DNA from 2 places in the Mesorhizobium sp. ORM8.1 genome. Region 1 is predicted to be linked to the other one. Evidence: riboswitches for the same ligand, from Rfam matches in the RefSeq annotation. Region 1 holds a riboswitch; the other holds the start of a gene.

Region 1 (3,613 bases):
GTGCTGACAAAGCGCGAGAAACTGTCGTCGGCAACGGCGGCCGTTCCGTCGTCGCAGCACTGACCCCGTCGTCGCAGCCGCGCGCAGCATCGGGTTGACAGCAAGCTGCAACTTGTTGCCAGCAAGCTGCAACTTATTGGCGGCAAGAACGGAAAACCGCTCACACTTTTTGCTCTGGTCAGTGCCGCGCCTGGTTTTCGCGCGCCTTTGTGCGCCTGATCTTTGCTTCGCGCAGCATCGCCACCGGATCGGCGCCCGTCCACACGATGCCCGCCTGCCTGGCGAAGACGAGGAAGGTCCGCCGGACTTCGCCGAGATCCATTCGTCCGCCACGCGCCGCCTCGCAGGCGCGCAACGCCGCCCGATAGCTCTCGCCGCGCGTCCCTGGCCATTCCTTGAGGAAATTCTGCATTTCGCAAAGTGAGGCGATCTCACGCTTGAAGCCGGCCCCGACGGCAACAGCCACCGGCGCTCCAAAAGCCATGTCGCTCCTGATCAGACCTTCATGCATGGCGCTGCCTTTTTTGCAGGCGTCAAAGCCTTAAAATGCAGAGCGCTCCGAACCGTTCCGCGCCAATGCATCGAGTCCAGTGGATCAATTAGGCGCCGCTGACGGAACAAGTCCTAAACAAGGGCGTTTGCCCCGGAGCTCCCATGTTGACCTGCCTGTGTTTCCGCGCCCGCGGAGGCCAGGCGGAGCTCACCAACACAACAGGAGAGTAAGATGAAAACCACCCTCATTCCTGCTGTCGCAGGTCTCGCTTTGATGGCCGGTATTGGCGTCGCCGCCGCTGACGAGGTGATCGTCACCCCTGAGCAGCAGACCGTGGTCAAGGAATATGTCCACAAGCATCCGGTCGCTTCCGTCAATGTGCTCGGCCTTGAGCTGGGCATCGGCTCAACGGTGCCTGACACCGTCGAGCTGCAGCAGGTGCCGGATGTCCGGTACCGCTATGTGGTCGTCAACGACCACACAGTGCTGGTCGACCCGTCGACGCGTCGCGTCGTCCAGGTCATTCAGTAGTGTAGTTGGGCGCTGACGAGCCCCGACCCTCCCGCCGTGCAGCGGCGGGAGGGTGTCGGCTTCTCTGAACGAAGCAAATTCAGAAAGGAGTCGTTATGCATCACCCCCATGTCGAATCGCCCAACCTCGTCCAGCATGTCGATAAGCTGCTGGCTGAACGTCGAACCGCGCTGCTGTCGATGGGGCAGGCAATCTCATTGCTGCGCGAGCGCACCGGAACCGACCGCTCGGACGCCGACCTCGCCGGGCTGATCACCAAGAAAGCCGCGCAGTTGGGTGTCGCGATGGTATCCGACCCACATTGAGACGGCTGCATGCGAAACCCGGCGACAACTCGAGTCTCCGTGCAAGACGGCGCGCGAAAATTCGGCTAATGTTTCTCTTCGGTGATCGGTCCCAAGCCAAGGAGACGACAGTGACGGACGACAGGCACGAGCGTATTCGCCAGCGGGCGCACGAAATCTGGGAACAGGCCGGCCGGCCGGAAGGCTCGCATATGGAGCATTGGGACCAGGCGACAGCCGAGGTCGACGGCGAGAAGCCGAAAGCCAAAAAGGCGGCGGCAAAAGCTGGCAAGCCGAAAGCCGCCAAGGCGGAAAAACCCGCCAAGGCAAAGGCTCCCGCCAAGAAGAAGGCCTGACGGCCCGGTCCATTTTCAACAGCTCACGCAAGGGTGCGTTTGACCGCCTTGGGAGGTTATGTCCGAGGGCTGTGGCGATGCGCCCGGTCGGCCTCCGGAGCGGCTACGGTCTCACGCATCCCACGCATCGCTCGACTTCGCAAACCTTACCCCGGCGGCGATCATCGCGCTCTCGCACTCGCTGATCAGCCTGAGGTTTCTCAGATACCGCGCCTCGGTTTCCGGCAGCCATGCCGCGCATGCTGCGACATAGGCGCTGCCATGCACCAGCGTTCCGGTCGACAGGCGCACATTCCTCTCGGCAATCACCTTAAGATATTGCCGGATGAAGCGGATGTCGTCGGCGATGTCCTGGCTCGCCATGCGCCAGGCGCCGGCGAGACGCTCCCGTTCGTCCAACGGCAAAGGCGACAGCAAAGGGCGGGAGAGGTCGGCGAAAGCGGCATGGTTGGCGGTGCTCAAGGAGATTCCCTCAAAGAAGAAATCGTACTTTATGTACGAAGAGCAGTCAAGCGGGATTCGTACAATTTGAACGATTTAGCGGTAATTTGCCCGTTATAGGAAATTCGCAAGAATCTTATAACGGGCCATCTCCCCTTAAGGGGAGATGGTCTGCCTGACCCAACCGACGATCGCAAAAACCGCTTCCCCATCGTCGCAAACAGTGCTTAAATTCCGCATCCACAGGGGTGCTCCGTATGGTCGGGGCTGAGATGGCGGCGGCAAGCTTCCGGACCCTAAAGCTGATCTGGATAATACCAGCGGAGCGAGGCGGGCGATGTTTTCCGGTGCACAGATTTCCCTTTATCCGATGACCGACGATTTCGTCGGCGTCATCCTCGGCGCGTTGGGCGCGCTCGGTCCCTACCGCGACAAGCTGCGCATCGAGACCGATGATATCTCGACGCTTCTGGTCGGACCGCCCGAGGTGCTGTTCCCGGCCATGCGCGACCTGTTCGTGGCGGCGGCCAGAAGCGGCAAGCACTGCGTGCTTTCGGCGGCCGTCTCGCGCGGCTGCCCCGGTGAGCCCGACGATCCGATCTGCCGCTCCGAGGAGATCGGGGGCCCGGTGATCCCGCTTGACGAACGCAAGGCCGCAGCCCTGCGCGCCGTCGCGCAAACCCCTCGACCGGCCAACCGACAGCGGCGCAATTCTCGCTCTATGTGATGGGCACCGGCGACCACATGGACGAGATCTATGGCTGCATCGATTTTCTGAAGAACTCCGGCGTCTTCGATCGCTCCAAGAATTTCTGCACCAAGCTGCGCGGCGATGCCGGCGCGGTGTTTGCGACGCTTAATGAAGCCTTCTGCCGCTTCGGGCCGGGCGCTGGGCATGTGACCCTCGACATCACGATTTCGGCGAACAGCCCAAGCGCGGTTTGAGCGCGCGTTCGTCGAGGAGAGCGTGGTGGCTGTTATGTGTGATTCCGCGCCGCAAGAGGAATCGTCCGAGATTGGCGAAGCACGCGGTGACGGCCAATCTCCCCCTTGTGGGGGAGATGCCTGGCAAGGCAGAGGGGGCGCTGTCCCGCCGACCTATCAACTGGTTACACGCGCGGCGTTCGCCTAATCCTGCAATGCAAACATCGGACGTTGGCGTTCCTTCGCGCCCCCCTCTGGCCTGCCGGCCATCTCCCCCACAAGGGGGAGATCAGCCTTCACCTCGGCCTTCGCCAAAGCCTTCCCCGCCGCCGTCGCATTCGCCGTCCTGCTCCTCGCCTGGGAGCTCTACGCCCGCCTCGGCGGCATCGCGCCCACCGTGCTGCCGGCACCATCCCGCGTCTTGGCGCAGGCCTGGGAGAACCGCGCGGCGCTGGCCGAAAACACTCCCCACCATCCGCGCCACGCTGGCCGGCTTTGCCTGCTCGCTCGCCGCGGCTTTCACCTTTTCGGCGCTGGTGGATTTCCTGCCGCGCCTGCGCCGCGCGCTGTTTCCCTTGCTCATC
Region 2 (3,613 bases), 3.6 Mb from region 1:
GCTCCTCTTCCAGCCATTCGATGACCGAGAGGTCGAGATGGTTGGTCGGTTCGTCGAGGAGCAGGATGTCAGGCTCGGGCGCCATGACGCGGGCAAGGGCGGCGCGCCGCGCCTCGCCGCCGGAAAGATCGTTCGGGCGCTCCTCGCCGGTGAGGCCGAGATGCTCCATCAGATAGGTGGCGCGGTGCGGATCGTCGGCCGGGCCGAGACCAGCCTCGACATACGCGCGCACGGTTGCGAAGCCGTCCATATCGGGCATCTGCGGCAGATAGCGCACGGTCGCGGAAGGCTGGCGGAACACTTCGCCGTCCTGCGGCTCGATGATGCCGGCGGCGATCTTGAGCAGCGTCGATTTGCCGGAACCGTTGCGCCCGACCAGGGCGATCTTGTCGCCGGCGGAGGCACTAGGTGCTGCGCCGTCAAGCAGCGGCGCGCCGCCGAAGGTCAGTTTTATGCCGTCGAGATTGAGGAGTGGCGGCGCCATATCAGCTTTCTGGGAGGGGATGAGGGTGGGCCAGAAGCAGCGCCCTGCCGCGCTCCAGCGCGATGCCGAGCCGGCCTCTGACCTCGTTTGATATAGTAAGCGAGGAGCCGAACGCCACCTCGACATGATCGAGCGGCCATTTGGCGCCGGTAACCGTCAGGCCGGACAGGTCGGAGAAGCCAAGCACTGAAAACAGCGTACCGTCGACGTAGTCGAAACCGGCCTTGCCGGGCAGGATGGGAACGCCTTCCTGGGCGCCGCTGGTCAAAAGGACCGTGATGCCCGCCTCAGCCAGGCGCACGGCAAGCGCCAGATGCAGGAAAGCGTGGTCGGCCCGCTTGCCGCCGAAGGCGCCGGCGAGAATGAGACTGGTCGCGCCGCGATCCAGCGCTTCGGCGATGGCCAGCTCGCCATCCGTCTTGTCTTTCTCGGCCGGGAACACGCTCTTCGGCACGGCGGCCAGGTTTTCCGGCAGGTTGGCCGGCACCGAATCGAAATCGCCGACCCACAATTCCGGCACGATGCCCAGCATGCGGGCATGGCCGATGCCGGCATCGGCGGCGATGACGCGCGAGCCTTCGATCTGGCGTTCAAGCCGAGGTGTGCGGATAAGCTCGCCGCCAAGCAGGATGGTGAATGTGCCCATGGCCGTGGCCCTTACCAGCCCGCCGGGTGAAACGGAAGCCGGGCGGCTCCATACGTCATCTCCAGGGCCGCCATCCGAACATTAGATGCCCGGCAAACTTCCGCTTGCGCGCCGCTTCGGCCGGGCCTATCTGTCGAAACGCTCTAACGGGGTGCCGGACTTGATCCGGCTGAGAGGCCAGAAAGCCAACCCGCTGAACCTGATCCGGTTTGTACCGGCGGAGGGATTAGACGTTTCGGACCGTCCGACGCCTCAATTCCTTGTCACTCGAACGAAGGAGGCGCCGATGCGCTCGCTACTGTCACATCTTATTCTGGCAACCGGCCTTGTCTCGCTTATGGCGTGCCCTGCCGCGGCGAAAGACAAGCTCACCGTCTATACCTATGAGAGCTTCACCGCCGACTGGGGCCCCGGTCCGGCCGTGAAGAAGGAATTCGAGGCCGAATGCGGCTGCGATCTCGAATTCGTCTCGGTTGCCGACGGCGTGGCGCTGCTCAACCGCGTCAAGCTGGAAGGCGCCGGCACCAAGGCCGATGTCGTGCTTGGCCTCGACACCAACCTGACCGCCGACGCCAAGGCGAGCGGGCTGTTCGCGCCGCATGGCGCGGTGGCCGCAAGCAACGTTCCGGGCGGCTGGAGCGACGATGTTTTCGTGCCCTTCGACTACGGGTACTTCGCGGTCGTCTATGACACGCAGAAGCTGAAAACGCCGCCGAAAAGCCTGAAGGACCTGGTGGAAGGCGCCGGCACCGACAAGATCGTCATCCAGGATCCGCGCACCTCGACGCCGGGGCTGGGCCTGCTGCTCTGGGTCAAGTCGGTCTATGGCGACAAGGCGCCGGAGGCCTGGGCCAAGCTCAAGACGAAAGTGCTGACGGTGACGCCGGGCTGGAGCGAAGCCTACGGCCTGTTCACCAAGGGCGAGGCGCCGATGGTGCTCTCCTACACGACCTCGCCGGCTTACCACATGGTGGCCGAGAACACCGAGCGCTACCAGGCGGCTTCGTTCGAGGAAGGCGAGTATCTGCAGATCGAAGTTGCCGGCATCACCACGACCGGCGCGAAAAACCCGCTGGCGCAAAAATTCATCGCCTTCATGACCGGGCCGAAGTTCCAGGACGTCATTCCGGAAACCAACTGGATGTTCCCGGCCGGCAAGACCGACAAGCCGCTCAACCCGGCCTTCGACAAACTGGTGAAGCCGACCAAGACCTTGCTGTTCAGCCCGGAGGAGGTGGCGGCCAACCGCAAGGCCTGGGTGGATGAGTGGCTGGCGGTGATGAGCAAGTAGCTTTGCCTGTATGATCGGAAGATGATCGCTCTACGGCGCCCCCCTCTGTCCTGCCGGACATCTCCCCACAAGGGGGAGATTGGCTGTTTTGGCGCCCTGCCTCTTATTGCAACGTTGGAGATTGGCGAAAGCCGGTGCGACAGCTGATCTCCCCCTCGTGGGGGAGATGTCCGGCAGGACAGAGGGGGCGCGACGGAACGCGGCGCTCGGTAAATTCCGCCAAGGTGCAGCGTGCAATCCGCCAAGCGTCCTGACTCCCGCATCACCGCCGGCGTTGTCGCGCTTGCGGCCATCGCCTTGCTCATTGGCGGCGCTTTCGCCGGGCTCTTGCTCGAAGGCGCGCACGACCTCTCTGGCGCCGTCTCGGCCTTCGATGGTTACCTCTTCCGCGTCGCCCGCTTCACGCTCTGGCAAGCCCTGCTGTCGACGCTATTGTCGGTCGCGCCGGCATTGCTGGTGGCGCGCGCCCTGTCGCGGCATCCAGATTTCCCGGGACGTCGCCTGATCCTGCAGCTTTTCACGGTGCCGCTGGCGCTGCCAGCCATCGTCGCCGCGCTTGGTGTGTTGGCGCTCTATGGCCGTGCCGGATATTTTGCCGGCGTCCTTGGGACCCTCGGCGCTGGAGAATGGCCGGGGATCTATGGGCTCTCCGGCATCCTGGTCGCGCATGTCTTCTTCAACCTGCCTTTGGCCACGCGCCTTTTCCTTGAGGCGCTCGGCACTATTCCGACCGATCAGTGGCGGCTGGCGAGCCAGCTCGGCATGGGCGCGCGGCCGGCCTTCCGGCTGATCGAATGGCCGGCGCTGCGTGCCGCTTTGCCTGGCGTCGCCGGGCTGGTCTTCATGCTTTGCATCACCTCCTTCACCATCGTGCTGACGCTGGGCGGCGGGCCGGCCGCGACGACGCTGGAGGTCGCCATCTACCAGGCGCTGCGTTTCGATTTCGATCCGGCCCGGGCGGTGGTGCTGACGCTGCTGCAGATCGGCCTGACATTCGTGGTGATGGTGGCGCTCGCCCGGCTCGGCGCCAACACGGTAGGCGACGCCAATCTGCCGGTGGCGCCGCGCCGTTATCTTGGCGTTGGCCGGATGGAAACCGTGCTTAACGCCGGCCTCATCGCACTCGCTTTGCTGTTCGTCGCCGGGCCGATGGCAGCGACCGTACTGGCAGGGCTGAAGGCCGACCTTGGCC

The links. Region 1 has a riboswitch for thiamine pyrophosphate ahead of ACVDG8_RS04555 (YkoF family thiamine/hydroxymethylpyrimidine-binding protein). Riboswitches for the same ligand answer to the same signal wherever they lie in the genome.
Region 2: it holds a riboswitch for thiamine pyrophosphate, as region 1 does, so the genes downstream of both, thiB (thiamine ABC transporter substrate binding subunit) here and ACVDG8_RS04555 (YkoF family thiamine/hydroxymethylpyrimidine-binding protein) in region 1, are expected to answer to the same signal.

What each region holds. Positions count from the first base shown of each region.
Region 1 covers NZ_CM132600.1:874,198-877,810, reverse strand. Annotated here, with positions in the region: gene ACVDG8_RS04580 (DUF982 domain-containing protein) at 179-511, opposite strand; gene ACVDG8_RS04575 (DUF1236 domain-containing protein) at 725-1,024, shown strand; gene ACVDG8_RS04570 (hypothetical protein) at 1,120-1,329, shown strand; gene ACVDG8_RS04565 (DUF2934 domain-containing protein) at 1,440-1,664, shown strand; gene ACVDG8_RS04560 (hypothetical protein) at 1,776-2,126, opposite strand; TPP riboswitch at 2,340-2,452, shown strand; partial or broken gene ACVDG8_RS04555 (YkoF family thiamine/hydroxymethylpyrimidine-binding protein) at 2,443-3,050, shown strand; partial or broken gene ACVDG8_RS04550 (ABC transporter permease) at 3,289-3,613, shown strand, end outside.
Region 2 covers NZ_CM132600.1:4,427,521-4,431,133, forward strand. Annotated here, with positions in the region: gene ACVDG8_RS22265 (ABC-F family ATP-binding cassette domain-containing protein) at 1-484, opposite strand, end outside; gene ACVDG8_RS22270 (thiamine diphosphokinase) at 486-1,130, opposite strand; TPP riboswitch at 1,268-1,373, shown strand; gene thiB (thiamine ABC transporter substrate binding subunit) at 1,417-2,421, shown strand; gene thiP (thiamine/thiamine pyrophosphate ABC transporter permease) at 2,653-3,613, shown strand, end outside.